3 linked regions of the Ilumatobacter coccineus YM16-304 genome follow. The protein of the gene in region 3 interacts with the protein of the main gene of each other region in a pairwise test. Links are inferred from orthologs where the notes say so. Each region holds a gene or a part of one and is shown on either strand. Other genes may lie near its edges. The genes, in order: rpe, dnaE and dnaN.

Evidence for each region.
Region 1: the proteins of dnaN (region 3) and rpe interact in binary tests that used the Escherichia coli proteins (3 or more experiments, as listed by UniProt). The link is inferred for Ilumatobacter coccineus YM16-304 from one-to-one orthologs.
Region 2: the proteins of dnaN (region 3) and dnaE interact in binary tests that used the Escherichia coli proteins (3 or more experiments, as listed by UniProt). The link is inferred for Ilumatobacter coccineus YM16-304 from one-to-one orthologs.

The regions. Positions count from the first base shown.
Region 1 is NC_020520.1:2,556,669-2,564,760, forward strand. Bases 3,673-6,565 are described here. They hold rpe (ribulose-phosphate 3-epimerase), read right to left. Parts: upstream 5,515-6,565; coding sequence 4,831-5,514; downstream 3,673-4,830. Other genes in these bases: YM304_RS11520 (mevalonate kinase family protein), read right to left, coding at 3,673-4,130; YM304_RS11525 (GNAT family N-acetyltransferase), read left to right, coding at 4,165-4,794; YM304_RS22490 (ATP-binding protein), read right to left, coding at 5,563-6,565. Outside these bases: YM304_RS22485 (hypothetical protein), read right to left, coding at 1-172; udp (uridine phosphorylase), read right to left, coding at 221-982; deoC (deoxyribose-phosphate aldolase), read left to right, coding at 1,351-2,043; YM304_RS11515 (hypothetical protein), read left to right, coding at 2,104-3,054; more of YM304_RS11520, read right to left, coding at 3,102-3,672; more of YM304_RS22490, read right to left, coding at 6,566-7,467; YM304_RS11540 (DUF4280 domain-containing protein), read left to right, coding at 7,528-7,917. UniProt on the Escherichia coli protein: Catalyzes the reversible epimerization of D-ribulose 5-phosphate to D-xylulose 5-phosphate.
Region 2 is NC_020520.1:2,172,166-2,184,185, reverse strand. What follows is about bases 3,225-7,369. They hold dnaE (DNA polymerase III subunit alpha), read right to left. Parts: upstream 7,010-7,369; coding sequence 3,425-7,009; downstream 3,225-3,424. Other genes in these bases: YM304_RS09805 (proteasome activator), read right to left, coding at 7,156-7,369; YM304_RS09815 (hypothetical protein), read right to left, coding at 3,225-3,263. Outside these bases: YM304_RS09825 (thioredoxin domain-containing protein), read left to right, coding at 1-1,809; YM304_RS09820 (nitroreductase family protein), read right to left, coding at 1,772-2,422; more of YM304_RS09815, read right to left, coding at 2,427-3,224; more of YM304_RS09805, read right to left, coding at 7,370-7,758; YM304_RS09800 (alkaline phosphatase family protein), read right to left, coding at 7,777-8,910; YM304_RS09795 (RrF2 family transcriptional regulator), read left to right, coding at 8,973-9,428; YM304_RS09790 (RluA family pseudouridine synthase), read right to left, coding at 9,467-10,393; lspA (signal peptidase II), read right to left, coding at 10,386-10,949; YM304_RS24710 (TraR/DksA family transcriptional regulator), read right to left, coding at 10,971-11,825; ileS (isoleucine--tRNA ligase), read right to left, coding at 11,977-12,020. UniProt on the Escherichia coli protein: DNA polymerase III is a complex, multichain enzyme responsible for most of the replicative synthesis in bacteria. This DNA polymerase also exhibits 3' to 5' exonuclease activity. The alpha chain is the DNA polymerase catalytic subunit.
Region 3 is NC_020520.1:343-11,178, reverse strand. Bases 7,119-10,079 are described here. They hold dnaN (DNA polymerase III subunit beta), read right to left. Parts: upstream 9,172-10,079; coding sequence 8,065-9,171; downstream 7,119-8,064. Other genes in these bases: dnaA (chromosomal replication initiator protein DnaA), read right to left, coding at 9,541-10,079; recF (DNA replication/repair protein RecF), read right to left, coding at 7,119-7,907. Outside these bases: YM304_RS00040 (pilus assembly protein TadG-related protein), read right to left, coding at 1-69; gyrA (DNA gyrase subunit A), read right to left, coding at 277-2,802; YM304_RS00030 (DNA gyrase/topoisomerase IV subunit B), read right to left, coding at 2,929-5,028; YM304_RS24950 (DciA family protein), read right to left, coding at 5,367-5,672; YM304_RS00020 (hypothetical protein), read left to right, coding at 5,782-6,774; more of recF, read right to left, coding at 6,819-7,118; more of dnaA, read right to left, coding at 10,080-10,836. UniProt on the Escherichia coli protein: Confers DNA tethering and processivity to DNA polymerases and other proteins. Acts as a clamp, forming a ring around DNA (a reaction catalyzed by the clamp-loading complex) which diffuses in an ATP-independent manner freely and bidirectionally along dsDNA.

The sequences.
Region 1 (8,092 bases), 2.6 Mb from region 3 along the record:
ACGACGCTCCTGCGGGGCCCGGTGTGCGCTGAGCGAGCGCGCACATCGATGCGGTCGGAGCGAAACCACCGACGGCCGACGACGGCGCGGCGTCGACCGGCGCCACGACCGCGCTCTCGTACTCGACAGCGGGCTGAAGGTCGAGTTGCTCGTGATCGGACGTGTCGGACATGGCGCGGCTCGCGCGTCACCGTAGGCCAGATCGGGTGACGCTGCCCGCTCAGCCGTCGAGCAGGATGCGTGCCGCCTCGACCACGACGCCGATCGACGTCGACTCGACCGCGGCGGATGCCGCTTCGTCGGGAGTCTCGGTGTCGTTCCGGTTGACCAGCACACCAGCGACGCATCCGGCGCGCAGACCCTGCGCCGCGCACATCGTGAAGAGCGTCGCCGACTCCATCTCGTAGTTCAGCACGCCGAGTGAGCGCCACTCTTCGAAGCTGCCCTGGAAGCGCTTGACCACTCGACCGCTGTACGTGTCGTAACGCTCCTGGCCGGGGTAGAAGGTGTCGGAAGACGCGGTGATCCCGGTGTGCGGATCGAGCCCCGCCGACCGGCACGCTTCGACCAGTGCCGTCGTACACGCGAAGTCCGCGACGGCTGGAAACTCCATCGGCGCGAAGTGTGAACTCGCGCCGTCGAGTCGCACCGCCCCGGTGGTGACGATCACCTCGCCGGGTCGGATACCGGGCTGGATCGCCCCGGTGGTGCCGACTCGGAGAAACGTGCGGACGCCGAGCTGCGCCAGTTCTTCGACGGCGATCGAGGTCGAGGGGCCACCGATGCCGGTCGAGCAGACGACCACAGATCGCTCGCCGATCCACCCCAACCACGACGTGAACTCACGCGTCGACGCCAACGGTTCCGGCCGATCCAGCAGCTGCGCGATCCGTTCGACGCGTGCCGGGTCGCCAGGAATGATCGCCAGTTCGGCCCCCTGCAGCCGCTCGCGATCGAGGTCGAGATGAAACACCGTGCTCATGTCCGAAACGTACCGCGACCGCAACCCCCACCGCACCCACAACCTGCCCGAAGACGATTTCTGCCCAGGCTCGATGTCGTCGCGTGGGGGTGATTTTTGCCCAGGCCAAATGTGGTCGTGTGGGGGTGATTTTTGCCCAGGCCAAGAGTGGTCGTGTGGGGGTGAGTTTTGCCCAGGCCAAATGTGGTCGCGTGGGGGTGATTTTTGCCCAGGCCAAATGTGGTCGCGTGAGGGTGATTTTTGCCCAGGCTCGATGTCGTCTTGTGGGGGTGATTATTGGCCTGGCTCGTTGTGGTCGCGGGTGGGTGGAGAATGGGGCACACTGAGGGGATGGAGGCATTGAACGGCGTGGACGAGGTGGCGAGCTGATGGCTGACGGAGACGCAACGCATCTCGACGCGGCGACCTTCGCCGCGTTCGTCGACCACACCCTGCTCAAACCCGAAGCCACACGCGCCCAGATCGTCGACCTCTGCGCCGAAGCGGTCGAGCTGCGGACCGCCGCCGTGTGTACGAACGGACTGTGGGTTCCGACGGTCGCCGCCGAACTCGCCGGGAGCGACGTCGCCGTGTGCAGCGTGGTCGGCTTCCCGCTCGGAGCGATGTCGAACACGTCGGTCGCCGCCGAGACCCGCGACGCCGTCGACTCGGGCGCCGTCGAGATCGACATGGTCATCGCCGTCGGCCACCTCCGCGCCCACGACGATCGCGCGGCCGCCGAGGCCGTCGCCGCGGTCCGTGCCGCAGCCCCCGACGCCACCCTCAAGGTGATCCTCGAGACAGCGATCCTCAGCGACGACGAGATCGTGCGCGCCTGTCGCCTCTCGGTCGGTGCCGGCGCCGACTTCGTCAAGACCTCCACCGGATTCAACACGGCAGGCGGCGCAACCGAAGCCGCCGTACGCCTGATGCGCGACACCGTCGGCCCCGACATCGGCGTCAAGGCGTCGGGCGGCATCCGCAGCCTCGCCGACGTCGAAGCGATGCTGGCCGCAGGAGCCAGCCGTCTCGGCATGAGCGCAACCGCACAGGTGATCGCCGAGCTCGAAGACCGTCACTGAGCGCGTCGGTCGACCGTCACGCGTGTTCAAGGTCCGGGCCAGGCCCGCCGATCACCACATGTGAAGCAGAACGCATGGCTCTGGTACCTGGCGTTCGTCGTCGCAATCGGTCAGTACTACTTCGTGTCGAGCGTGTCGTCGACGCCCGACGCCGACCTCTACACAGCGATCGGCGTGTCGGCGCTCGTCGCCGTCGTCGCGGGCATGATCATCCATCGCGACAGCAGTCGCGTCGGTTGGGCGCTGATCGCCGTCTCCATCGCGCTCTACCTCACCGGTGACGCGGTGCTCGCCGGCCTGCAGGACGACAACGCCATCGTGCCGTTCCCGTCGAACGCCGACTGGATCTATCTCGCGATGTACCCCGTGCTCATCGCCGCCGTCGTGATCATTCGTCGCTCGATCGTGGCCGAGTGGACGATCGCCGACGTGCTCGACGGGATCGCCGTCGGGGCAGCCGCCTTCGCCGTCATCGGCGCGATCTACATGAACGAACTGTTCGGCTTCGACCTGTTCGGTGTGAAAGCGCAGATCGTCGGAAGCGCCTACCCGCTCCTCGACGTCGCACTGATCGCTGTCGCCGCCTGGTTCGCACTCGGCGTGTCGAGGGTGGCCCCCGGTCTCGCCATGATCTCCATCGGCCCCGTCCTGGTGGGCGTGGGCAACGCGGTGTTCAACGTGCAGAACGCCGACTTCACCTTCGAAGCCGGTGGAGTCGCCGACCTCTGCTGGCTTGGCTTCACGTCGCTCCTCGGCGCCGCCGCGCTCCACCCGTCGGCGCGACGCCGCACCGACGCCCCAACCGTCGAGCACGGTTCGCGCACGGCGCTGCACGTCGCCGCGTTGGGAGCGATACCGGTCGGACATCTGGTGTGGGGAAGCCGTGACGACATCCGCTACACCGTCGCCGCCGCTGCGGTTGCGATCGGCATCGTCGGCTGGCGTTCGCTGAGTCGACGCTCGCCCGCCGCCGCACCGTCGACCGCTGCGGTTCCTGCCAACGGCGTCTGACCCTGACCGGCGGAGCTGCGGCCGGCTCGTCGAACGGGTGGTGAGTATCAGACGTCGACGATCGTGCAACCGAGTTCGTCGACGAGCGCTGAACGCGTGATCGCCGCGACCGCTTCGTTGGGAGCGAGCACGGTGACCGCCCCGCCCGAACCCGACCAGTTCGCATGTGCCCCGTGGCTACGCGCCGCCTCGGCCATCGCGAGGTGGCGAGGATCGAGCACCATCATCTGCTGGCGCAACTCCAGGGTCGAATCCATGTCGGAGCCGAGTGTCTCGACGTCGCCACGTTCGATCGCCGCCGCGGCCGACCGGGCGTGTTCGGCGATCTCGCCCATCAGTCGGCGGACGCCACCGACGTCGGCGTCGAAGTCGTCACGCAGCGATCGATGCGCCACGCCGCTCGGTGACGCGGTCGCGTCGATCGCGGCGACGAGCACGATGCCCGGTGGACGCGGAAGCACGGAGTACGTACCGCTCAGCAACGAGCCGGTCCCGATGGGTCGAACCGAATCGAACTCCATCAGCATCGGCGTGTCGTGGCTCTGGACCGCTCGGTCCTGCAGCCCTGCCGTGATGCCGAGTTCGGTGGTCTCGGCGTCGAGCGCCACCGCAGCCATCAGTGCAGGGTCGGACCGCAGCGCCTGTGACCAGTCGCTGTCGGCATGGCGACTGGTGAGCGCACGCATCGCGGCGATGACGATGGCGCTCGATCCGGCGAGACCGACCGAACGCGGGATCGTCGTGCTCACGGTCAGGCGAACGGGGTCGATCTTCGCGTCGACGTGACGACGAAGGGAGCGGAGCGTGGCGACGAGCAACTGACGTGTGCCGCCGTAGCCGTACCGATCGACGCGCTCGCAGAGTTCGTCGAGATCGCTGAACGTGTCGTCGGCCGTGGGGGAGGGGTCGATCTCGAACCGGTCGGAGGGCGCCGCCTCGACGTGCGCGGCCACCGAGGCGACCGGCACGGACACGACGGCGCCGCCGTAGCCGTCGGACGGGTTGCCGGCGAGCGCAGCCCGGGCAGAACACCGCCCGACGACCGGAGCATCGCCGATCGGCTCGGAACCTTGCATGCCCCGGTTGTAGCACGCTGGCTACGTTGTCGGCATGGCCATCCGACGAGCAACCGATGCCGACATCGTCCGCCTGAGCGTCACCGCCATGCGAGCGTTCGTCGACGACCCGGTCATGCGTTGGCTGTACCCCGACGACGACCAGTACCTGTCGGACGACGGCGCGGTCTTCCACGGGGCGATGGCGGGTTGGCTACGTCTCGGCGAGGTGTGGTGCACCGACGATGCCGCGGCGCTCGCTGTGTGGATCCCTCCGGGCCGGCCCGAGATCCCGCCCCCGCCCGATGGCACCCCGGAGCCCGAGCCGAGCGCCGAACTGCTCGACCGGTTCTCGATCATCGGTCCGCTGATGGCGCAGCACACGCACCCCGACGACCACTGGTATCTCCAACTGCTCGCCACGCATCCCGACTGGCAGCGTCAGGGCCTCGGTGCCGCGCTGATGGCCTCGATGTCCGAGCGCGCCGACGCCGAGGGGCTCGCCTGCTTCCTCGAGACCGAGACTCTGGTCAACGTGGCGTACTACCGGCGCCACGGGTTCGACGTGGTCGCCGAGTTCGATGTTCCGGCGGGCGGCCATCCGCACCGATTCTCGTCGTGGGGCAACGACCCGGCCACCGAAGTGGGGCCGCACATGTGGTCGATGCTCCGCCCGGCGCGCTGACCCGCTGGCGCGGCGCCCAGTCAGGCGCTCATGCGCTCAGGCGCGAGCGGCCTCGGCGCGTGCGCGCAGGTCGGTCACCGCGTGTTCGAGACCCTCGGGGTCGCGGAACAGGGCGCTGCCGGCGATCAGCACGTTCGCCCCGGCCGACGCCGCTCCGGCGATCGTGTCGGGGCCGATGCCGCCGTCGACTTCGATGTGGACGTCGTCGGCGCGACCTGCCGCTTCGAGCATGCGCTGCACCTCGGCGATCTTCGGTTCCATCGTCGGGATGTACGCCTGCCCACCGAAGCCCGGGTTGACGGTCATCACCAGCACCATGTCGATGAGATCGAGCACGTGCTCGATGGCCGACGCCGGTGTGGCCGGGTTGAGCGCCACGGCGCCCGTCGCCCCGAGCTCGTTGATGTTGCCGAGCGTGCGATGCAGGTGGGTGCACGCTTCGGCGTGGACGATCAGTCGTGAGCAGCCGGCATCGATGTAGTTCTTGGCCATCACGTCGGGCGTGTACACCATGAGGTGCGCCTCGAACGGCAGCGTGCTGTGCGACCGAGCGGAGGCGATCACGTCGGGTCCGAACGTGAGGTTCGGAACGAACTGCCCGTCCATCACGTCCCACTGGATCAGGTCGACACCGGCCGCTTCGAGCGCGGCGACCTCCTCGCCCAGCTTGGAGAAGTCGGCGGGCAGGACGGACGGGGCGATCAGTGTCGGTCGGGTCACGTGCCCGAAACTATCCGCGCGGGGACGAGCGCCGCGAACGGCGACCCGTCAGGTGTCGAGGAGGTCGAAGTGCTCGCCGAAGTCTTCGGGCCGGAGCAGGCGACCCATCTTGCGCAACTCGCTGGCCACGCCGCGAACGGCGGCCGACATGGTGATCACGCCGCCTTCGCCGGCTGCGGTGAACGCCGCCTGGACCGACGCGTTGCGGATGGTGCCGCCGCTGAGTTCGAACTGCTCGGCGAGCCAGTCGACGTCGACGTCGTCGGCCGGTGCTCCCGGCGGCAGATTCTGCCGCCAGATCGCGGCACGCTCGACCGGTCCCGGCAGCGCGAACGCGACGCGCGAGTGGATGCGGCGCAGGAACGCTTCGTCGACGTTCTTCTCGAAGTTGGTGGCCATCACCACGAGGCCGTCGTACGTCTCGAGACGCTGCAGGAGGTACGACACCTCGATGTTGGCGTACCGGTCGCGAGCGTCCTTCACCTCGGAGCGTTTGCCGAACAGCGAGTCGGCCTCGTCGAAGAACAACACCATGTTGGCGGCGCTGGCCGCGTCGAAGATCTGCTCGAGGTTCTTCTCGGTCTCGCCGATGTACTTGCTCACCACCGACGACAGGTCGAGCTTGAACACGTCGAGGCCGAGTTCGCCGGCGATGATCTCCGACGCCAGCGTCTTGCCGGTGCCCGACGGGCCCGAGAACAGTGCGACGAGCCCTCGGGACGGTGTGGCCGAGAAACCCCACTCGTCGAAGACGCGCGTCGCCATCTGATAGCGGGTGACGATGGCGCGCAGCGCGTCCATCCGGTCGGGGCTCAAGATGATGTCGTCCCAACCGCGCGTGGGCTGGATTCGCCGGGTGAGCTGTTCGAGTCGGCCGCTCGCGAGGCGACGCACAGCGGCGTCGATGTCGCCACCGCTCGACTGCAGCGACTTGGTCACTCGGTGCATCTGGTCGTACGAGAGTCGGTGCGTGCGCGGCGTGTCGGCGCCGAACGCTGCGGCCCACTCGGCGTCGCTCGGAGGTGTCGCCGCGGCGGTCACGGCGTGCCACGGTCGCGTCGGCATCTCGGCGACCGGCGGCCCGCTCGGCGCCGACACGACCCACGCGAGGTGCGTGGCCCGCTGGATCCATCGTCGACCGATCTCGGGCAGCGAACTGTCGGCTTCGACGATGATGCCCTGACCGGTGATGGTGGCTTCTCGCACCATCGCCGCCCACGTCTCGTCGGTCGTGTCGGGCGTGACCGTGGCGCACACGAACCGAGAACCGAACGCCGCCTGCGCTCCGATCTGGCGGCGGCGCATCGGGTCACTCCCGTTGACGACAACGAGGTCGTGACCCGACTGGTCGATGTCGTCCGCCCCGTCGATCGAACTCTCGTGATAGTCGACAGCGTTGGGGAGACCTGGGTCGGGCGAGAGGTCGCCGATCAGCGCCCACACCACGCCACGGTGCAACTCGATGACGTGTCCGGCCCACGGTCCCTTGACCGCGACGTCGGCGAGCGCGGCGCATCGCAACCGTGACTCGGGGCCGAGCGCGAGCGCTCCGAGATGACCCCGCTCGAAGATGTCGCCGAGCGTGCCGAGCGTGAGGCGGCCGCTGTTCGCGTCACCTTGGATCGACGCGACCAACTGCTGGCAGTGCCGGTCGGCCTCGGCGGTGGCCAGCACGGCGAGCACCTCCGCCTCGGGGAGCGACAGCGCAGCGTTCGCGACGATCGTCGCGAACGGTGACGCCGACGACAGTGACGACACGAACGCGGCCCGCGACTCGAGATCGGTGTGAGGAGTCGTGCTCGGCAGCGAGACGTCGGGCGACGCGCCAGCCGTCGTGTCGGCCTCGGCAGCTGCTGCTGCGACGATCGCAGACTGGGCGGCCGCAACCAGCAGATCGCGGCCGAATGCGAACCATTCCGGCGCCTGCGGACCCTCCCGGTCGCCTCCCAGCACGGACGTCAGTCAACCACATCGGGCTCGACGCCGTGAATCGATGCGCTACGTTCTCGCGGCATGGGCATTCCCGTGACCGCAACCGCAGCGATGTCGTGTTCGTTCGGCGCGGCGCCGTCCACACTCAACGTCATCCCCACCAACAAGGTGATGATGGAGAACAAGCCGGCCGCCACGATCATGGACAACAAGCCGTTCGTCAACATCTTGCCGTTCGGTGTGTGCATGTCGCTGGCGAATCCGATCACCGCCGCTCAGACCGCTGCTGCGCTCGGCGTGCTCACACCCGGCGTCTGCACGCCGATGACCACGGCGCCGTGGATGCCCGGAAGCCCGACCGTGATGATCGGCAACGTCCCGGCGCTCAACAACAGCTCGACGTGCATGTGCGCGTATGGCGGCGTGATCTCGGTGTCCTTTCCGGGCGCCACCACCGAACAGATCCCCTGATCTGGCAGCAATTCGACGCGTCTCGGCGGTGCCATTTCGCCTGAAACGGCACCAGCGTCGGGTGGGGGTCGAAAGTATTTGTCAAGAGTTCTTCCCTCGACGCGCGTGCAGTGGTACTGTCGATTCTGCTCACGGGAGGGAGCTCTGGCGAGGTCACTCGCTTTTTCTCCGTTCT
Region 2 (12,020 bases), 2.2 Mb from region 3 along the record:
GCGATGACCGGGCGTGGCGGCTGGCCGATGACCGTCTTCCTCACCCCCGACGGCAAGCCGTTCTACGGCGGCACGTACTTCCCGAAGGACGCGTTCCTCAAGCTCCTCACCGCCATCGACGACGTCTGGGTCAACAAGCACGACGACGTCACCAAGAACACCAAGCAGCTCATCGAGGCGATCGACAAGACCTCGAAGATCGAACCCGCCGACGACTTCCCCACCGTCGAGCAACTGAACAAGACCGTTCAACTCCTCGGCCGCGCCCACGACCCCGAATGGGGCGGCTTCGGTCAGGCCCCGAAGTTCCCGTCGACGTTCAACACCGAACTGATCCTCCGCGCCTACATGTCGAGTGGTGCCGAAGCTGCCAAAGACGTGGTCGTCACGACCCTCGACGCCATGGCCTCCGGCGGCATCTACGACCACATCGGAGGCGGGTTCGCCCGCTACTCCACCGACCGCGAGTGGCACGTCCCGCACTTCGAGAAGATGCTGTACGACCAGGCGCTCATCACGAAGACGTTCCTCCACGCCCTCGTCGTGCTCCGCCTCCCGCAGTGGCGTCAGGTCGTGCAAGAGACCATCGAATACGTCCTCAACACGCTCACCCATGCCGACGGCGGGTTCTACTCGGCCGAAGACGCCGACTCCCCCGATGCCGACGGCAACGGCGTCGAAGGGCTGTTCTACACGTGGACGCCCGACGAGGTCCGAGGCGCACTCCACGACGTCAAGCCGGAGTTCGTCGAAGAAGCACTCGTGTGGTGGGACATCACCGACGACGGCAACTGGCCCGACGGCCCGGGCGTGCGCCGCTCGATCCCCACCCGACGTCACGCCCGCGGACAGCTCGAACGAAGCGACGCCCAGAACTTCATCCGACAGCGCCTCTTCCAGGCACGCGAGCAACGGCCCCGACCCGGCCTCGACGACAAGGTCCTCCTCGAATGGAACGGACTGTTCCTCGGCGCCATCAGCGAAGCCGGCGCCGTGTTCGGGCACCAACCGTGGCTCGACGCGGCGATCAAGAACGCCGAGTTCCTCTGCGACGAGATGCGCGACGACAACGGCCGCTGGTACCGGAGCTGGCACGCCGACGCCGAGCCCGGCGCCAACGGCCTCAAGGCCCGCCAGATGGCGCTCGCCGCCGACCACGCTGCCATCCTCGACGGCTTCACCCGGCTCGCCGAAGCGACCGGCAAGGCCCGCTGGATCGCCGAGGCCCAACAGGTCGCCGACACGATGCTCGACTGGTTCTTCGACCCGTCGAACGGCGGGCTCCACACCACCGCCGAAGACGCCGAAGCGCTCGTCGTCCGTCAGAAGGACATCAACGACACGGCCACCCCGTCAGCCAACTCGCTCGGAGCGCTCGGGCTGTACCGCCTCGCCGCGCTCACCGGCGAACTGCGCTACGCCAACCAGGCCGACCGCATCCTCCAACTCATCGCCGGCCAGGTCGACGACGGCCCCACCATGTACGCCAACGCGCTGATCGCCACCGACTTCCGCCGGCGCGGAGCCACCGAGGTCACCATCGCCGGTGATCGTCCCGATCTGGTCCGCGTCGCCCAGTCGATCTGGCGCCCCGACCTGGTCCTCGCCTGGGGCGAACGCTACGACGGCCCCATGTGGGACGGTCGCAACGACGGTTTCGCCTACGTCTGCAAAGAGCACGTCTGCAACGCGCCCGTCGACACCGTGCAGGACTTCGCCGAACAACTCCTCGGACGGCCGGTCACCATCCGCGACACCATCACCGACGAGATCACCGACGCCCATCGCGCCAGCGACCCCGGTGAATGATCTCACCGGGAGTGCGGCGCTGACGTCGAGCGCTGCGACCTGACCCGTCACGGCTTCCCTCCGCGTCGGCGAGCGGGTGCCCGAGCGCGAGCGCACCGATCAGTTCGAGATCGTCGGGCACGCCGAACGCCGCCCTGACCTCGACCTCGCGCTGGAACACACCGAAGAACAGCGCGCCCAACCCGGCATCCTCCGCCGCGAGCAGCAGCGTCATCACCGACATCGACGTGTCGATCGTCCAGTACGGAACCGGCCACGCGTCGGTGCCCTCCCCGAGGCCCGACCGGGCCTTGTCGGCTTCCGCATACCGCTGCACGTAGGCACTCGGATCGGCCAACGGCAGCGCGATCACCGGCGCGTCGCGCAGATGCTTCCAGCGAAACGTCGACCGCTTCTCGACGGGCAACGTGATGTCCCAGTATCGCTGGGCATCATCACCTTCGAGCACCAACAGGTGCCAGCCCTGCGTCTTCCCGGCGCTCGGCGCCCGTGACGCCAGATCGACGAGACCGTCGAGCACCGCAGCCTCGATCGGCTCGGACGAGAACGCACGGGTCATCCGCCGATTGCGAACGACCTCGGCGAACTCGGACACCGGACGTGCCCCGGTCACTCGCTCAGCGCTTGCCGAGCTTGACGAGATCTTCGGCCATCGTCCAGCCGTACACGACCATCGCGCCGCCCTTGGCGACCGGGATGGCACTCATCATCTCGACCACATCGGCGTCGAGCTTCTCGGGCTTCGCCGACTCGAAGTCGAGATACCCGTCTTGTGCACCGGCGCTCGCGATGAACGTCTTCGCGTCGTACTTCTTGTCGATACCGAACCGCTTCGCGAGGCGACGGCCCCACGCCCGTTCTTCGCCGACCGCGTTCTCGCCCGGCGACGGCGTCACGTCGTCGAGATCCTTGAACGCTTCACGAGCATCGGCGTTGATGAAACGACACCCGACCACGACGTCTTCGTCGGGGAATGCCATGAGCGCCCGGTGGTACGCCTCGCCCATCAGACCACGCAGGACCTGATCACGCTTGCTGGTGCGCTTCACGCTCATCAGACCGATCAACACGCACGGCGTGCCACCGATGCGTTCGAGCGTCGAGAACGTGAAACCATGCAGCGCCGAGCCGAAACGGGCCGTGGTGATCAACACCCAGTCCTCTCGAGCCTTCGACAGCTCTCCGGCGCTGAACGCATCGTCCATCGACGCCAAATCGTCAAGGTCGGTGTCTTCCAACGCCGATGCGTCATTTGTCACAACATCAAGAGCCATTAGTTCCATTGTACCGCTTCTCTCTGTCGACGGCTCAGACCAACTCGTCGGACACCACGTCTGATCGCCGTCGAGCCAGCCTTGGTCGCTGATGCTCCCGGCGCCGGCCGCGCACCACGGGAACTCCCGCGCGTCATTGGATGCGTCAGGTCGAGCGAAGCGAGCAAGAAAGCGGCGCAACGAGCGAAGCGACGTTGCCTGGAGCGTCCATCGGAACGATTCATGACGGAGTCAGATCTCCCGCGCGTTTCACCCGAGTGCAGCCAGATGTCCCGCGCCGCACCAGAGTGACGGGTGAATGGACACGCGGCCGTGGTCGGGGCCCCCGGGGTCTGGGCGCGCTAGAGCAGGACGGCTTCGTGGCCGAAGGCCATGCGGAGTTCGCCGACCGAGCGGTCGAGGTCGACGCGGAACTCGTCGGCGAGCTTCAGGATCTTGCCCTGACCGAGATCGACCATCACCACCGACTCGCCCGGATGCTCGTTGAGGATGCGCTTGAGCCGCTGCACCTTCAACTCGTCGAGCGAACTCGCCGGCAGACGCAGACGCAACGGCGCCGCCGGGCCGTCGTCGAGCCCCTGCAACACCGTGATCGTCTGGCCGATGATGCCGAAGCGCGACTCGTCGCGACGGTCGAGGCGTCCCTTCACCGACACGATCAGGTCGTCTTCGAGCTTGTGGCCCTGTTCGGCGAGCGTGCGCGGGAAGATCGTCACCTCGATCGACGCATCGAGATCCTCAAGCACGAAGACGGCCATCTGGTCGCCCTTCTTCGTGAACTTACGAGCCAGGTTGGTGATGATGCCGCCCACCACGACCGCCGCGCCGTCTTCCATGTTGGGCAGGTCGATCAGGTTGTGTTCGACCTTGCGCCGCAGCGCTGCCTCCACACCGAACAGCGGGTGATCGGACACGTAGAGCCCGAGCATCTCCTTCTCGAAACGGAGCTTCTCCGACTTGTCGAACTCCATGTTCTCCGGGATCGGCGTGCGTTCGCTGAACGTGTCGCCGGCGCCCGACGAGTCGGCATCGTCGCCGTAGTCGCCGAACAACGACATGACGCCCTTCTCCTCCTCGCGTCGCCGCTTGACCGTGGTGTCGATGATGTGTTCGAACACCGTGAGCAGGGCCCGACGGTCGTGGCCGAGCGTGTCGAACCCGCCGCCCTTGATGAGCGACTCGATGGTGCGCTTGTTGAGCACCTGTTCGGGCACGCGCTCGACGAAGTCGTGGAAACTCGTGAACTGACCGTTCTCCTCGCGTTCGGCGATCAGCAGCTCGACGAGTGCTTCGCCGACGTTGCGCACCGCAGAGAGTCCGAACGTGATGGCACCGGGGCTCCCGATCGGCAGCGTGACGTCGGGCGGCAGCTCGTCGGGCGACAACGCACCGAAGTTCATCAGCGAACGGTTGACGTCGGGCGGCAGCACCTTGATGCCCATCGAACGGCAGTCGGCCAAGTACGTGGCCGCCTTGTCGAGGTTGTTCTTGACGCTGGTGAGCAACGAGGCGATGTACTCGACCGGGTAGTGCGCCTTGAGGTAGGCCGTCTGGTACGTGACCAGCCCGTACCCGAACGTGTGGCTCTTGTTGAAGGCGTAGTCGGCGAACTTCTCGATGATGTCGAACAGTTCGACACCCATCTGCTTGTCGTAGCCGGTGTTGACCACGCCCTCTTCGAAGCCGTTACGGGCCGCGGCCATCACCTCGCGCACCTTCTTGCCCATCGCCTTGCGCAGGTTGTCGGCTTCGGCAAGCGTGTAGCCCGCGAAGTGCTGCGCGACCCGCATCACACTCTCCTGATAAATCATCAGGCCGTATGTGTCTCCGAGCACCTCCTCGGCATCCGGGTGGAAGTACGTGACCTCCTGGCGACCGTTCATCCGGTCGGCGTAGTCGTAGTGCATGTTGACCGACATCGGACCGGGTCGGTACAGCGCGAGCACAGCAGCGATGTGCTCGAACGTCTTCGGCTCCATGGCCTTGAGGAGCTGACGCATCGGTGGGGACTCGAGCTGGAAGATGCCAATCGTGTCGCCGCGCGACAGCAACTCGTAGGTCGCCTTGTCGTCGAGCGGCACCTTCTCGACATCGAGGTCGGGATTGCCGCGCGCACGAATCATCTGCTCGGCGTCGGAGATGACGTCGAGGTTGCGCAGCCCGAGGAAGTCCATCTTCAACAGGCCGAGGTCTTCCACGCCGTGCATCTCGTACTGCGTGACGACCGGCGCGTCCTCGGGGTCCATGCCCGCGGTCGGCTTGCGTTGGATCGGCACGTATTCGGTGACCGGATCCTTGGTGATGACCACAGCAGCGGCGTGGATGCCGTCGGATCGTTTCAGTCCCTCGAGCCCGCGAGCGACGTCGAGCACCTTCTTGACGTCGGGATCGGTGTCGTACATCGCCCGGAGGTCGGCGGCGGCCTTGTAGCCGTCGGCGTACTTCGGGTGATCCTCGAAGCAGTACTTCAGTGGTGTGTCACGCCCCATCACCATCGGCGGCATCGCTTTGGCGATCTTGTCGCCCATGCCATAGGGGTAACCGAGCACACGAGCGGCGTCCTTGGCGGCGTTGCGCGCCTTGATCGAGCCGAAGGTGATGATCTGCGCGACGTGTTCGCGTCCGTACCGCTCGGCGGCGTAGCGGATCATGTCTTCCCGGTATCGGGTCTCGAAGTCCATGTCGATGTCGGGCATCGAGACACGGCTCGGGTTGAGGAACCGTTCGAAGAGCAGATCGTATTTGAGCGGGTCGATGTCGACGATCCAGAGGCAGTACGCCACCGCACAGCCGGCGGCCGAGCCACGGCCGGGGCCGACTCGGATGTTGTTGTCGCGGGCGTACTTGATGAGGTCCCAGGTGATCAGGAAGTACGACGCGAACCCCATGTCGTTGATGACCTTGAGTTCATAGGCGAGGCGTTCCTGGGCCTCGACCGGGATGTTCTCGCCCCACCGCTTCTTCGCACCGTCCATCGTGAGGTGCGTGAGGTAGTCGGCGTCGCTGTCGAAACCCTCGGGGAGCGGGAAGTTCGGCAGCAGCGGTTTGCCGAACTCGATCTCGACATTTGACCGTTCAGCGATCCACAGGCTGTTGTCACAAGCCGTCGGAACCTCGCGGAACAGATACCGCATCTCGGCGGCGGTCTTCAGGTAGTGATCGGTACCGGAGAACTTGAACCGGTTCGGGTCCGACATCAGCGAGCCGGTCTGCACGCACAGCAGTGCGTCGTGACTCTCGTGGTCGTCTCGGTGGACGTAGTGGCTGTCGTTGGTCGCGAGCAGGGGCGCTCTGATCTTCTTCGCGATCTCCATCAGCTTCGGATTGGTCTGATGCTGCTCGGGGATGCCGTGGTCTTGGAGTTCGATGAAGAAGTTGTCGCGTCCGAAGATGTCCTGCAACCGGGCAGCGTGCTCCAGGGCTTGTTCGTCGCGGCCCTGCATCAGCGCCTGCAGCACGTGGCCACCGAGGCAGGCACTCGTCGCGATGAGGCCTTCGGAGTGCTGTTCGAGCAGCTCGAAGTCCATCCGCGGCTTGTAGTAGTAGCCCTCCATGAAGGCCTTTGACGAGAGCTGGATGAGGTTCTTGTAGCCGGTGTTGTTCTCGGCGAGCAGGATCAGGTGGTAGTAGAGCTTCTTGCCGCCCTCGGTCTCACCACCGGAGTCGTCGACGCGACCACGTCGGGTCGGCCGCTCGGAACGGTGCTCGTGGGCCATGTAGGCCTCGGTGCCGATGATCGGCTTGATCCCCTGCTTGTTGCACTCCTTGTAGAAGTCGAGCGTGCCGTACATGTTGCCGTGGTCGGTCATGCCGATCGCTGGCTGCCCGTCTTCGACGGCTTTGGCCACCATCTCGTCGAGGCGCGACGCTCCGTCGAGCATCGAGAATTCGGTGTGGACGTGGAGGTGCGTGAAGGAATCGGCCATGGGACGAGGGCTTACAAAGCTGTGGTTTGAAGATAGCGGGTCGAGCGGGTCAGTCGATCACGTGCTCGACACGAACGGTGACGAATTGCGCAGCGGCGCCCGTCCAGCCACTGGGCGCTTCGACGGCGCCCCATCGACCGCGCTGGTCAGAGGTACGTGCCGGTCTGGGGCGGGGGCTGCGGCGCGTTGGGCTGCCCGGGGCGGCCCGCCGGGCCCTGGCCCGACTGGCCGGGGAGCTCACGCATCTGCTGGAGCTGCTGTTGGGCGGCGAGCTGCTGGGCCATCAGGCTGGCCTGGATGCCGTGGAAGAGGCCTTCGAGCCAGCCGACGAGCTGTGCCTTGGCCACGCGGAGTTCGGCGTCGCTCGGCACTTCGTCGTGCTCGAACGGGAGCGCCAGGTTGCGGAGCTCTTCTTGCAGGTCGGGCGACAGCGCTCCCGACAGCTCGACGATCGAACGCTCGTACACCTCGGCGAGCCGCTCCCGGCTCGCCTGGTCGAGATCGGCGGCCCGCACTTCTTCGAGCAGCTGCTTGATCATCGACCCGATGCGCATCACCTTGCCGGGCTCGGTGACCGACTCGGGGGTCTGCTCGTCGGCATCGTCGGGCTCGTCGCCGGAGTCGTTGTCGGCGTGCTCCGCGTCGGGAGCGTCGTCGCCGGCCGGGTGCTCGATGCCGTCGGGCGACAGTGCAGCAGGGCGCTCGCCGATGCCGGTTTCGGGGGTCGTGTCGTCGGAGGGTTCGGACATGGCGACCGTTCTAGCGCGTCATTCGGCGAGCAGGCCAAGCAACGGCACGTTGACTTCGGCGGAGGTCAACGATCCGTGGCGACACACCAACTCGAACGGACCCGAATCGGCCGGGTCGAAGTAGCTGACGTCGCTCGACGCGACGAGCGCGACGTCGCCGAGTCGGCGCTGGATGGGTGGCGACACGGTGGGACCGAACCAGTGGTCGTCGAGCATCTGTTCTTTGGTCACGACCCATCCGGTGTCGCCGATCTCGTCGGCGGCAGCGGCGGCCAGATCGTCGACGTCGGCCGCTGCGCAGTGGAACCAGCGGAACCGGCCTTCGCCGGACTGCTGCGTGACCATGCGGAGCAACTCGTCGGTCGGGTGGATGATCTGGTCGCCGACGTCGACCTGGCCGTGGTCGGCGGTGACGAGCAACGCCGTGCCGGCCGGGAGCGTCTCGAGCAGGTCGGCGACGAGTCGATCGGAGTAGCGCAGCTCGGCGTCGTAGAACGCTCCGAAGCCTCGTTCGTGGGCGATCTTGTCGATGCCGTTGTAGTAGCAGTACACGAACCGCTCGCCGGCGGTGACTTGCGCTGCGGCCTCGACGGCGATGCTCGACGGCGCTCGCCAACCGACCGGCCGACAGCCCCGCAGGTGCGCTTCGCTGAACGGGGAGTTCTGGAGTTCGCCCTGGGCCACGACCGGAATCTCGTCGCCCATGAACGGCACGAAGGTCTGCACGTCGCGAGGCGGGTGCGAGCGACGCACCTGCTGGTCGCCGACCGCCCAGCGCAGCACGTTGAGCACTTCGCCGCCGAGCATCATGCGGTACCCGACGAGACCGTGCTCGCCGGGCGTCAGGCCGGTGGTGATCGACGTGAGCGCCGTCGCCGTCGTGGTGGGTGCCACGGTGTGGATCGCCTGGCCCTGCATCGACGCCAGCGTCGGGGCGATGGCTCGGTGGTCGTCGAGTTGGTCCCAGCCGAGGCCGTCGAGCACGAGGAGCACCACGGCATCGGCACCCTTGACCGCGTCGGGCATCCACGCCGGCATCTCGTCACCCCAGGCACCGAGTCGGGACTGCGGGCCGAGGATCGCCGGGATGATCCCGCGCACGTTCGGGCCTGAATAGTTCGGAATGATCGGTTCCCCGCCTGGATGACTCACCGCGCACAGTCCACCACCTTCGCGGCCTCGGAACAACACCGAACCTCGGGTCACCCCCTACAGTGCAGTGCGTGCGCATCTCGACCCGCGGGGATTATGCCTGTCGTGCTCTACTCTCGTTGGCGTTGCATGGCGCCGACGCGGGCCCCACGTCGGTCCGCGACATCGCCGAACGCACCGGTCTGCCGCAGCCCTATCTCGAGCAGATCCTGTTGGCCCTCAAGGGCGCCGGACTGGTCCGATCGAAGCGCGGCGTCGGTGGCGGCTACGTCCTGCAACGCGCCCCCGAAGACATCCGCCTGTCCGAGATCGTCTCGGCGGTCGACGGCCCGATCACCCTCGGCGACTTCGGTCGGCCGCATCAAGACGGCGCGTGCGACCACGAGGGCCAGTGCGTGCTGCTCGCGATCTGGGAGCAGGCCGGCGCACACATGAAGAAGCACCTCGACGGGTACACACTCGCGACGATCGCCGAGATCGCGCAGGGCAACTCGCCGTGGCCGACGCCGGTCGACTGACCCGGACGGTTTGTCTCTGAGACAAGGCGTCCGGCGGGTCAGACCTCGGCCTTGTCGAGCCAGGCCTGCAAGTCGGGTGCCAGAGGGCTGTGGAACGTGACCCGCTCCCCCGTCGCCGGGTGCCGGAACTGCAACTCGGCGGCGTGCAGGAACGGACGTTTCAGACCGAGGTTCGGCCGCCGCTGCCCGTATGTCGGATCGCCGAGCAACGGGTGGTTGATCGACGACAGGTGCACGCGGATCTGGTGGGTTCGCCCTGTTTCGAGGCGGCACTCGAGGCGTGACACGACCGCGGGCGACGAGTACTTGCCCACTACCTGGTAGTCGGTGCGCGACGGGCGTCCATCGGCCACGACCGCCATGCGCAACGGGTCGCTTCGACTGCGGCCGAGTGGCGCGTCGATGATGCCGTGCGGGGCATCGGGGACTCCCCACACCATCGCGTCGTAGACACGGGTGGCCGAGTGGTCGGCGAACTGCTCGATCAGGCGATCGACCGACTCGTTGGTGCGGGCGACGACGAGCAGCCCGGAGCTCCCGGCGTCGAGTCGGTGGACGATGCCGGGCCGCATGCGGTCGCCGACGTGCTCCAGCTCGGGAAACCGGGCCAGCAGGCCGTTGGCGAGCGTTCCCGAGTCGTTTCCGGCACCGGGGTGCACGACGAGTCCAGGAGGCTTGTCGACGACGATGACGTCGTCGTCTTCGTGGATGACTCCGAACTCGACACTCGGGTCGGGCCCGGGCAGTTCGGTGGTGGGGAACATCGCCGGGTCGACGGTGACGATCTGTCCGGCTCCGAGCCGCACCTTGCCCGACGGCGCGGTCGTTCCGTCGACCGTCACGCCGCCGGCCTTGACCGTCTTGGTCGCGTCGGAGCGCGAGATGTCGCCGATCAGGGCGACGATGCGGTCGAGGCGCTCTCCGGCCAGGGCGGCCGGCACCTCTTCGGAGATCAACTCACTCATGGGACGCACGCTCCTCGTCACCCGACGAATCGTCGGTCACACCGTCGGCCCCGGCGGCCGCCACCTCACCGGCGTCGGCGGTGTCGTCTGGATTCCGCGACGACAGGAACGCGTTGAGGATCAACGCGCCGGCTCCGACGTTGATCGCCATGTCGGCGATGTTGAAGATCGGGAACCACTGGAAGTCGATGAAGTCGACCACGGCCCCGCGGAACCAGGCGTCGCCGCGGAAGGCGCGATCGACGAGGTTGCCCGCTGCGCCACCGATGACGCAGCCCATCCCGAACGTGGCGAGACGCCCACCGACGCCACGCAGCGAGGCGAGGAGCCACACGATGACAACCGTGGCGACGATCGCGATGAACGGCCCCATCCCTTGGCCGCGGCTGAACGCCATGCCGCTGTTGAATGCAAGGTTGAACTGCAGCGTCCAGACGACCTCGATCGTCCGATTGTCGGACAGTTCGTTGACCGCCCAGTGCTTCGTCACCTGATCGGCGACGACGAGCGCCAGCGCCAGAAGCACCGGGGCCCGCCAAGCTCGGGCGAAGTTCATGTCACTGAGCCGATGAGCCCCTCAGAGCCGGCCGACTCCGCTGGCCTTCTCGGCGGCGAGCACGGTCGTCTCGGGCAACGCTTCGAGCCGCTCGCGCGGAATCGGCTGCCCCGACACCTCGCTGTAGCCGTACGTGCCGGCCTTGATGCGTTCGAGGGCTTCGTCGATCTCGAGCACCGTCTGGCGAGCCTGGCTCGACAGCACACGGTCGAGGTCGCGCTGCACGACCATCGTGTCGCCTTCGCCGCCTTCGTCGTCGAACTGGACATCGCCCATCTCGCCGTCTTCGATCAGGCTCTCGGCTTCGTCCTCGAGACGAGTGGCTCGCTTGATCTCGGACGCCTTGCGAGCTTCGAGCTCGTCACGCTGCGCCTTGAGGAACTTCACGTCGAAGTCCTTGGTGTAGGTGATGCCGTCTTTGGTCGTGCCGCGCGGCGCCGGGATCTCCTGGACTTCGAACGTGTCGTTCGACAGGAGACCCGGAGCGCTGGTACGCGCTGCGGGCTTCTTGGGTGCGGCCTTCTTGGCCGCGGATTTCGTCGCTGGTTTGGCGGGCACCTTCGTTGCTGCTGCCTTCTTCTTGGAGGGTGTGGATGACGCTGACTTCGTTGCCGCTGCCGACTTGGCTGCGGTCTTCTTGGCTGCGGTCTTCTTGGCCGCCGCCTTCTTGACCGGCTTCGCTGCGGTCTTCCTTGCCGCGACCTTCTTGGCTGCGGTCTTCTTGGCCGCCGCCTTCTTGGCCGGCTTCGCTGCGGTCTTCTTTGCTGCGGTCTTCTTGGCCGCCGCCTTCCTGGCCGGCTTGGCCGCCGTCTTCTTGGCCGCGACCTTCTTGCTCGCGGCCTTCTTGGCTCTTGCGGACTTCTTCGCGGCGGCCATGTGCACTCCTTCGCAGCCGGTTGAATCGGCCCTGGTCGGCGGTGTGAGCGCCGGACTCTACCGGATGGCCTGCACTTTCCGCCAGATTGTCACGCGACGATGTGCGAGCGCGTTCGCAGTCGCACACTGCGTCGCCAGGCCCGACGCCGGTTCAGGACGCGACGGCGACCGTGATCACCGGCTCCGCAGCGGACT
Region 3 (10,836 bases):
TCGCCCCATGTCGGCGAGCGCGACGACGATCACGACCAACAGCGCCGCCGTCACGGCGACCACGAGCACGGCGGCTTGGCCGGCATCTCGTCCGCGGCACGACCGCGGCCGCGGCTGGCCTGACGAGTCGGCACGACGTGACCAGCCACTCGAGGTGACCGAGGTGGATGGTGTTGATGATGTGGACGGGATGGCGCGCACGGGCGACCTCACTCGGAGTCGTTGGAACCGAGGCGGGTACTCCCGCGATGAGGACGCCGCGTCGGCGTCGAGTGGCTACTCGCCGTCGTCGATCTCGGCGTCGGTGGCGAGGATCGGTGCGACCGATCCGACGATGTCGCCATCGTCCATGTTCATCACCTTCACACCGGTGGCCGTACGACCCTGCGTCGAGATCTCACGGACCGGCATGCGGATGGTGATGCCGCTCTTCGAAACGGCGACGATGTCGTCGTCGAGGCCGACCATGAACGCATCGACGACCTCGCCCTTCTTGCCGGTGAGCTTGATGCCGATCACGCCCTGGCCGCCGCGTCCCTGCACGTTGAACTGATCGAGTTCGGTGCGCTTGCCGTAGCCGGATTCGGTGACCATGAGGATCGAGGTGTCGTCGCGAGCGACGTCGACCGAGACCACGCCGTCTTGCGCGTTCTTGAGCTTGATGCCGCGAACACCGCCGGCGGTGCGGCCCATCGACCGCACGTCGTTCTCGTTGAAGCGAATGGTCATGCCCCGCTTGGTGACCATGAAGATGTCGTCGTCGCCGGTGGTCTCGATGACCTTCATCAGACGGTCGTCGTCTTTGAGGTTGATCGCGATGAGACCGTCGCGGCGTGACGTGTCGTAGGCGCCGAACGTGGTCTTCTTGACCGTGCCCTGCTCGGTGGCGAAGAACAGGTAGCGATCACCGGCGAACTCGCGGGTGTCGATGATCGCCTGGATCTTCTCGTCGGCCTGGAGCGGCAGCAGGTTGACCATCGGCATGCCCTTGGCCGTGCGCTCGCGCTCGGGAATGTCGAGGGCGCGCAATCGATAGACCTTGCCGCGGTTCGAGAAGAACAGCAGGTGCGCGTGCGCGGTGGTGAAGATGACGTGACGCACGATGTCGTCGACCTTGAGCTTGCCGCCCGACACGCCACGACCGCCACGGCCCTGGGTCTTGAACGACGCGGCCGGCACGGCCTTGACGTACTGAGCCTGGGTCATGACGATGACGAGCTCTTTGTCGTCGACGAGGTCTTCGATCGACATCTCGCCGTCGTCGTAGGTGATCTCGCAGATGCGCGGCGTGGCGAACTCTTCCTTGATCGCCAGGATCTCGTCCTTGATGACGCCGTTGAGGCGTTCGGGGCGGGCGAGGATGTCTTGCAGGTCTTCGATGCTCGCGCGGATGTCGTCGAGTTCGGTCTCGAGGTCGATGCGCGACAGCCGGGTGAGCTGTCGGAGCTGCATGTCGAGAATGTCGTTGGCCTGCACTTCGGAGAACTCGAACGGTTCGGTCATGAGGCCCTCGCGCGCCGTGGCGACGTCGTCGCTGGCACGGATGAGCGCGATGATCTCGTCGATGACGTTGAGGGCCTTGATGCGACCTTCGAGGATGTGTTCGCGGCGTTCGGCCTTCGCCAGACGGAACTCGGTGCGACGGGTGATGACGTCGACCTGGTGGCGCAGGTACGCCGTGAGCGCGTCGAGCAGCGTGATCTGTCGTGGCACACCGTCGACGAGCGCGACCATGTTGATCGAGAACGACGACTGCAACTGCGTCATCTTGTAGAGCTTGTTGAGGATGACGTTGGGGTTGCCGTCTCGCTTGAGCGAGATGATGAGGCTGGTCTCGCCGCCGGACGAGTCGTCGTTGACGTCGGAGATGCCTTCGAGGTCGCCGGCGGTGACGAGTTCGTCGATGCGTGCGGCGATCGACGAGACGCTGGTCTGGTACGGCAGCTCGGTGACGACGATCTCGTAGCGCCCGTTCTTGGTCTCTTCGATGCTGGCCTTGGCGCGCGTCTTCACGCTGCCACGACCGGTGCGGTAGGCGTCGAGGATGCCGGAGCGGCCGAGGATGTAGGCGCCCGTCGGGAAGTCGGGCCCCTTGACGTGTTCGATCATGTCCTCGACGGTCGCGTCGGGGTGGTCGATGAGGTGGACGACGGCGTCGATGACTTCGCCGAGGTTGTGCGGCGGGATGTTGGTCGCCATGCCGACGGCGATGCCCTGGCTGCCGTTGACCAGCAGGTTGGGGAACCGCGACGGGAGCACGAGCGGCTCCTCGGTCGTGCCGTCGTAGTTCGGGATCATGTCGACGGTGTCTTCGTCGATGTCGGCGAGCAGCTGCATCGCCAACGGGTGGAGTCGACATTCGGTGTAGCGCGAGGCGGCGGGTCCGAAGTCGGGTGAGCCGTAGTTGCCGTGGAAGTCGATCAGCGGGTGGCGCAGCGAGAACGGCTGGGCCATACGCACGAGCGCGGCGTAGATGGCGGAGTCGCCGTGCGGGTGGAAGCGGGCCATGGTGTCGCCCGAGACGCGGGCGCACTTGACGTGCGGCCGGTCGGGGCGGAACCCCTGCTCTTCCATGTCCCAGATGATGCGGCGGTGCACCGGCTTGAGTCCGTCGCGGACGTCGGGCAGTGCGCGCGACATGATGACCGACATCGCGTATTCGAGGAAGCTCGACTCCATCTCGTCGGAGAGCGGAATCGGCTGGATCGGATCGTCGGGCGTGCCGTCGTCGCCTCCAGAAGCAGGCGGCTCGATGGGCGGCTCATCCCCCGAAGGAGGAGTCGTGTCAGTCGTGTCAGTCATGAGAAGTCCTGTGTGGTCATCGGGTGTCAGACACCGAATGACCGGTGAGCGAGATGGGGTCGTGAGCGAGATGGGTCATTCGGTGTCTGACACCCGATGACGGAGCGAAGCGAGTGACCACGAAACTCAGAAATCCAAGTTCTGGACGTCGCGGGCGTTGGTGGTGATGAACTCGCGGCGGGTGGCGACGTCGTCGCCCATGAGCGTCGACATGATCTCGTCGGCGCGGGCGGCTTCGTCGACGTTGACCTGCAGCAGCGTGCGCGTGTTCGGGTCCATGGTGGTGGCGCGGAGCTCTTCCCAGTCCATTTCGCCGAGGCCTTTGAGGCGGGCGAAGTTCTTCTTGTGGTTGGGGCGCTCTTCGAGGAACTTGGCCTTGGCGACGTCGTCTTTGAGGTACACCTTCTCCTTGCCGACCTCGGTGGAGTACAGCGGCGGCTGCGCGATGTAGCAGTAACCGGCTTCGACCATCTCGCGCATCTGGCGGAAGAAGAACGTGAGCAGCAACGTGCGGATGTGGCTGCCGTCGACGTCGGCGTCAGCCAGGCAGATCACCTTGTGGTAGCGAGCCTTCTCGACGTCGAACTCGTCGCCGACGCCGGCCCCGATGGCGGTGATGAGCGCCTGGATCTCGTTGTTCTTCAGCATCTTGTCGATGCGGGCACGTTCGACGTTGAGGATCTTGCCGCGGATGGGGAGGATCGCCTGGCTGTACGGATGGCGAGCGTCGACCGCGGTGCCGCCGGCGGAGTCGCCCTCGACGATGAACAGTTCGGACTCGTCGGCGTTCTTCGACTGGCAGTCCTTCAACTTGTCGGGCATGCCGGCACCCGAGAGTGCGGTCTTGCGACGGATCGCGTTGCGGGCGTTCTTCGCGGCGGCTCGTGCCTGCGCGGCGGCGACACCCTTCTTGACCAGCTTGCTCGCTTCGGCCGGGTTCTCCTGCAGCCACTCGGCGAGCATCTCGTTGGTGGCCTTCTGCACGAACGAGCGCATGGGCACGTTGCCGAGCTTGGCCTTGGTCTGGCCTTCGAACTGCGGTTCGCGCAGCTTGACCGACACGATCGCCGTGAGGCCTTCACGCACGTCGTCGCCGGTGAGGTTCGCGTCCTTCTCCTTGAGGAGGTTCTTCTCGCGGGCGTACTTGTTGATCGTGGTGGTGAGCGCCGAGCGGAAGCCTTCGATGTGCATGCCACCTTCGATGGTGGAGATGCCGTTGGCGTAGCCGTGGATGCCTTCGTGGTAGCCCGTGTTCCACTGCATGGCGACGTCGAGCATCTGGCCGTCGTCGTCTTCGTCTTCGAACTGGCAGACCTTGCTGAACAGCGGGTCTTTGGTGGCGTTGAGGTGCTTGACGAAGTCGACCAGGCCGTTCTTGTACTGGTACGTGATCTCCTGCTCGCGTTCGGGACGCTCGTCTGTGAAGTCGATGATGAGGCCCTTGTTGAGGAACGCCATCGTCTGGAGTCGTTCGAGCACGGTGCGCGCCACGAACTCGACGCCTTCGGCCTGGAAGATCGACGGGTCGGGCCAGAACGTGATGGTGGTGCCGGTGGCGCGCTCACCCTTGGGGGTGGGGCCGACCTTCTCCATCTTGTTCTGCGGGGCGCCGCCGTCGGCGTAGGTCTGCTCGTAGCGATCGCCGTTGCGGTCGACCTGGATGAGGAGCTTGGTGGAGAGGGCGTTGACGACCGACACGCCGACGCCGTGGAGACCACCCGAGACCTTGTAGCCGTCGCCGCCGAACTTGCCGCCGGCGTGCAGCACGGTGAGCACGACTTCGGCAGCCGACTTGCCGGCGTGTTCACCGGTGGTGAACGGATCGATCGGGATGCCGCGACCGTTGTCGGCGACGCTGCATCCGCCGTCGGCGGTGAGGGTGATGCTGATGCGATCACAGTGGCCGGCCATGGCTTCGTCGACCGAGTTGTCGACGACTTCCCAGATCAGGTGGTGCAGACCGGTGAGGCCCGTGGAGCCGATGTACATGCCCGGGCGCTTGCGCACCGGGTCGAGGCCTTCGAGCACCGTGATGGCGGCTGCGTCGTAGTCGGCCGTGGTCTTGGCCGCGTCGCCCTGTGGCTTGCGGCGCGGCGCCTTCGCTACGTCGGCCGGATCATCGCCCGCCTCGTCGACGTCCGCGTCCGACGCGACAGGGCGCTGGATGGGAGTGGTGGCGTCGTCGTCGGGGTTCGGGAGTTCGTTGATTGCGGTGTCTGAGGACACTCGTACCTTCTTCGTCGACTCCTCGGGCCACATCGGGCCGCGAGCGTTGGGTTGGAGTTGTTTGGATGCCCGTTCGGGGCACGATCGTCGCCTCGGGAAACACCTCAGCCAGGTGCGTCAGACCGGCGAGGAAACCCCCAGAACAATTGGCTCTCAGCCTACCAGCGGGGTGTGCCGGAGATGGGTCATTCGCCATGGCACGATCGGTAAACCACAGGTCTGTGATTTAACTGTGGACAACCGTTTCCGCGTCGCGAATCGGTCACGCGACGGCCAGCGCGCACTGATGTCGGCGCATCGGACCTGCACACGTGTCGTGCACGTCGTCGACAGGGCGGTCAGCGGCCGCGGCGAGCGGACTTCACGCGCACTTCGACACGGTCGATGTCGACGCGTGCGACGTCGTGGAGTCGGCTGATGATCGTGTCGCTCAGGAACTTCACCTGTGTCGCCCACGCTGCTTCGTCGGCTTCGACGAGCAGGGTGCCCTTGTCGAGCTTGATCGGTTTGACGTGCGCCGAGATCTGCGCCCCGACCGCGTCGTCCCACTTGCTGAACAGGCCCCCGACCTGGATCCGATCGGTGCCGCGCAGCGACTTCATGATGTTGTCGAGCGATCGGGTGATCGGAACGGGATCGTCCACCCCGTCACCGTAACGCCTTCTCGAACCGGTCGATCGAACGGCTGCGCTGGCATCACACGCATCGGCAAAACGGTCGCGACGCCACTCGTGGGTCTGCCACCATCGTCGTATGAAGCTCAGATCGCTCGCTGCCGGTACGACCCTGTTGATCGCGGGCACCGCCATCGGCGCCACGACCCAACACTTCGCGTCGGCGGGGGTGTCGTCGGGCGAGCGCGCCGTGCTCGTGCCGATCGAACCGTGTCGACTGGCCGACACCCGCCCGGCACCCAACACGGTCGGACCGCGCTCGATCGGGCTCGGGCCGGCCGACACTCACACGATCGACGCGCAGCAGGCCGGCACACCGTGCAGCGGTTCGATCCCGACCGATGCATCGGCGCTCTCGCTCAACATCACCGCACTGGGCGCCACCGAGCAGTCGTACCTCACGGTGTGGGCCGGCGGCGACCGTCCGACCGCGGCGAGTCTCAACCCGGCTCCCGGGCAACCGCCGGTGCCGAACGCCGTCGTCACCGAGCTCTCGGTCGACCAGGAGTTCGAGATCTACAACAACTCTGGGACCGTGTCGGTGGTGGTCGACGTCAACGGCTACTACGTCGATCACGACCACGACGATCGCTACGTGAAGCTGCCGACGACCGAGGTCTTCGTCGGCGGCGCCGACTTCACGCCGGCCGCCACCGAAGACGGCGGGGCCGGCTTCGACTACAAGAACCTGCTGTGGTTGCGGTCGCCCGGCTCCGGACGCGACTGCCTGCTCGCGCCCCTCCCCCTCCAGCCGGGCACCTCGGTGAGTTCGGTCGACGTTCGCTACAACGCGGCGACCGACGTCGACGTCGACGTGCAAGTGGTCAGCTCGTCACGGTCGGCCACGTCGGCCGACCCGATCGACGAGTTCCTCGCGCTGCACCTGTTCCACGACGGTCAACCGTTCGCCGCGACCGGCAGCGAGGAGGAGATCAGCATGGTCAACGTGGTGTCGGGGACGCTGCCGACCGGACGCACCATTCGACCGGTCACCAGCGATCATCACACGGCGCTCGAGCTGTGCACCTCGGGCGGCGTGGCCATCGTCAGCGCCACGGTACATCTCGACTGAGGCCGGCCCGGGCACAGCGCTCGGTGGACTCGACCGCGCGGCGATCAGGATTCGGTGACGACTTCGCCAGCCTTCACGCGCAGCACTCTGTCGGCTTGCGCGGCCGGGGGGAGTTCGCTGGCCGTCGTGATCACGACCTGGCCGGGTGGAAGGTGTTCGAGCAGCGCGGTGGCCCGGCCGTCGTCGAGTTCGCTGAGCACGTCGTCGAGGACGAGCACGGGTGCCGATTCGGTTCGCTCGGTCACCAGGCGATGCGACGCGAGTCGCAGCGCGAGCGCGAGCGTGCGCTGCTCCCCCTGCGACGCGTGTGTTCGTGACGGCAGTCCGTTGATCGACAGGGCGAGTTCGTCGCGGTGCGGGCCGACGGTCGACACGCCGCGCCGCAGGTCCATCGGCCGGGCCGCGGTAAGCGCCTTCAGCAGACCGATCTGGCGCCACTCCGGCTCGTAGCGCAGCTCGATCGGCGACGACTCCCCCGCCAGTTGGTCGTACGCGTCTTGGACCATCGGCGTGATGCGGGCGACGAGTGTTGCTCGTGCGTAGCCGAACTGATCGGCGAGCTCGACGAACTTCGCATCCCACACGTCGAGGGTGACCGCGATGTCGTCGGGCAGGTTCTCGGCGCGATGCCCGGCCTTCTGGGCTTGCTTGAGCAGGCTGTTGCGCTGCTTGACGATGCGATCGATCTCGAGACGGATGGCGTCGTACTTGGTGGCGAGCGCGACGAGGGTGTCGTCCATGAAGCGGCGTCGATCGCCGGGTGACCCCTTGACGACGATCAGGTCGTCGGGCGAGAACACCGTGACGCGCACGGTGCCGAGCAGGTCGCGGACCCGCTTGAGCTTCTGCTTGTTGACCTGGACGCGGTTGCGGCCGACGACGGTGAGCTCCGCCTCGATCAGCGATTCGCGTCCGTCGTCGTGACGGACCGTGGCACGGATGATGGCCTGGTCGGCCCCCACTCGGACGAGCGCGTCACCGGGGGCACCGCGAAAGCTCGACAGCGTCGCGAGGTACGCGAGTGCTTCGGCCAGGTTGGTCTTGCCCTGCCCGTTGTCGCCGATGACCGCCGTGGTGCCGTCGAGCAGGTCGAACTCACCCGACACATAATTCCGAAAGTCGATGAGCTCCAACCGAGAAACGATCACAGTGTTTCGAGGCTACGTCAGCAACCACCAACCCCGAGTGTTCCCCACCACCAGCCAGACATCCCCGCGCGAGACCCAGCCATCGAAGGGTCGAGCCGCAGGCGAGCGCAAGCGAGGGAGCGGCCTCCGAGCGCTCAGAGTGTCACGGCACGCGGACCGGCATGAGGAGGTACAGGTAGTCCTCCTGGCCGGCGCCGCGGAGCACGGCGGGCTTCATCGGGTCCATCGTCGCCAACGTCACGTCGTCGGCGTCGATCGCGTCGATGCCGGCGGCGAGGTAGTCGGGGTTGAACGCCACGGTCATCTCGGCGCCGTCGTAGCTGGCGTCGATCTCTTCCGCCGCGTTACCGACGTCTTGGGTGATCGCGGTGAGCTGCACCGTGTCGCCGCCGAGGGTGAGGCGCACCGGGGTGGAGTCCTGAGCGAGGATCTTCACACGACGGATCGCTTCCATCATCGACGCCTTGCTGACGGTGAGCAGGTTCGGGTAGCTCGAGGGCAGCAGGTTGCGATAGTTCGGGAACTCGCCTTCGATCAGCCGGGTGCTGAGGCGTGTGGTGCCGGCTTCGAAGGTGGCTTCACGTTCGCCGAAGCGGACGGTGAGCTCTTCGACGTCGCCCATCACGCGCTGCAACTCGTTGAGCGCACGACCGGGGATGAGGACTTTCTGGCCGGAGCCGAGCACCGTCGAGTCGGGCAGGTCACGCACCGCGAGGCGGTACGAGTCGGTCGCGACCATGCGGACGCCTTCGTCTTCCGACGCGAGGAGCACACCGGTGAGCACGGCGCGTGCATCGTCGGTCGAGGCGGCGCGGACGACCTGACGCAGTGCATCCGACATCGTCTCGGCCGACAGGGTGACCGCTTCGCCACTCGGTTCGGTCTGTGCCGGGTAGTCGTCGAGCGACAGCGGGCGCACCGAGAACTGGGAGCGGCCGGCGCTGATCGACATCTCGCCCGAGTCACCGGACGTGTCGAGTGAGATCTCGACGGCGCCGGCGGGCAGGGCTTTGACGATGTCGCCGACGAGGCGGGCGGGAACGACGGCAGCACCGTCTTGTTCTCCGCCGACTTCGACGGTGAGTCGGATCGTCAGCTCGAGGTCGGTGCCGGTCACCGTGAGCGTGTCACCGGCGACCTCCATCCGGACACCGGCGAGCACCGGCAGGGTTCCGGTTCGGTTGGTGGCGGCGCGGCCGGCGGAGCCGACAGCATCAGCCAGGACGTCACGTTCGCAACGAAACTTCACAGTGGGCACTTCTCCTCATGCATGGATGTTTCAAAGACAATAGAAGTAGTAGGGGCTGTGGATTGTGAACAACCCGCGTACGTGCAGCGTACGGCGGTTGATCGCGTCCACATGGGATACGTGGTCATCCCCAGCTCGAATCTCACAGTCGTGTAACTCGGTGGACGACAGCGCGTTGTCCCCCGCGCGACGGCGCGCTGTCCGACCGACGTCCCCATCGTTGTCCCCCGCGCGGGTGTTCGACCGGGTGAGACGCGACCGAACCCGCTGTCGTCACGGCAGAGATGTGCGGTCGGTCGCGCGGTCTCGCCGGCGATCACCGCTCGATGGCCGGTTGCCGGGTGCTGGACCTGGTGCATGGCGGCGGCGCTATGCCTTGAGCTTCAAGATGAGCGCGGTGACCTGGTCGTAGATCTCTTTGCGTTCCTTCATGAGGCGCTGGATCTTGTCGTTGGCGTGGATCACGGTGGTGTGATCGCGCCCGCCGAACAGACGGGCGATCGCCGGGTAACTCAGGTCGGTGAGATCGCGGAACACGTACATCGCGATCTGGCGGGCGGTGACGAGCGGGCGTTGCCGGCTCTTGCCCTTGAGCGCTTCGACGTCGAAGCGCAAGATGTCGGCGATCTCCTGGAGGAGTTCTTCGTCGGTGCGGATCTTCGGCTGGCTCAGCGTGAGGAGATCTTCGAGCTGACTCTGGACGAGGTCGATGGTGATCGGTTGGCGACTGAGGCTGGCGAACGCCATGACGCGAACGAGCGCGCCTTCGAGTTCACGGATGTTGGTCGAGATGTTCTCGGCGATGAACTCGAGTGCCGCGGCCGGCACGTCGACGTCTTCGCGATCCGCCTTGTTGCGCAGGATGGCCAGACGGGTCTCGACGTCGGGCGGCTGGATGTCGGTGATGAGTCCCCACTTGAACCGGCTGCGAAGGCGTTCTTCCAGCGTGGGGATGTTGTCGGGCGTGCGATCGGAGCTGATGACGATCTGTTTGTTGGCACCGTGCAACGCGTTGAACGTGTGGAAGAACTCCTCCTGGAGCCCTTCCTTGTTGGCGATGAACTGGATGTCGTCGATCAGCAGCACGTCGACGTCGCGGTATCGCTGACGCAGCAGGTTGGTCGTGTTCTGACGAATCGACTCGACGTACTCGTTCATGAACGTCTCGGTGGAGACGTAGCGCACCTTGTGGTGCTGGTAGTTGGAGTGGACGTAGTGGCCGATCGCGTACAGCAGGTGGGTCTTGCCGAGCCCTGCGGCGCCGTAGATGAACAGCGGGTTGTAGCTGCGAGCAGGGGTTTCGGCCACCCGCAACGCCGCGGCGAGGGCGAACTGGTTCGACGCGCCCTTCACGAAGGTCTCGAACGAGTAGTCACTGCTGAGCCCGGCGTCTTCGAGGACGAGGTCACGCTCCGACAGTGCGGCCGGGCCGGTGTCGAGGTGGATGTTCGACGGGGTGTTCGCGGTGTCGCTCTGGTGCGCGGTGTCGGCCGGGGCGTTGTCGATCGGCGCCGCGTGGTGCTCGTCGGGGACCGACTCGTCGTGGTCGGCACCGGCCTTGACGTCGATCTCGATCGTGCGATGCCCTTCGCCGGCATCTTCGAGCGCGTCGGTCACCAGCGGCAGGTAGCGCTTGAGGATGCGATCCCGGACGTAGCCGCTCGG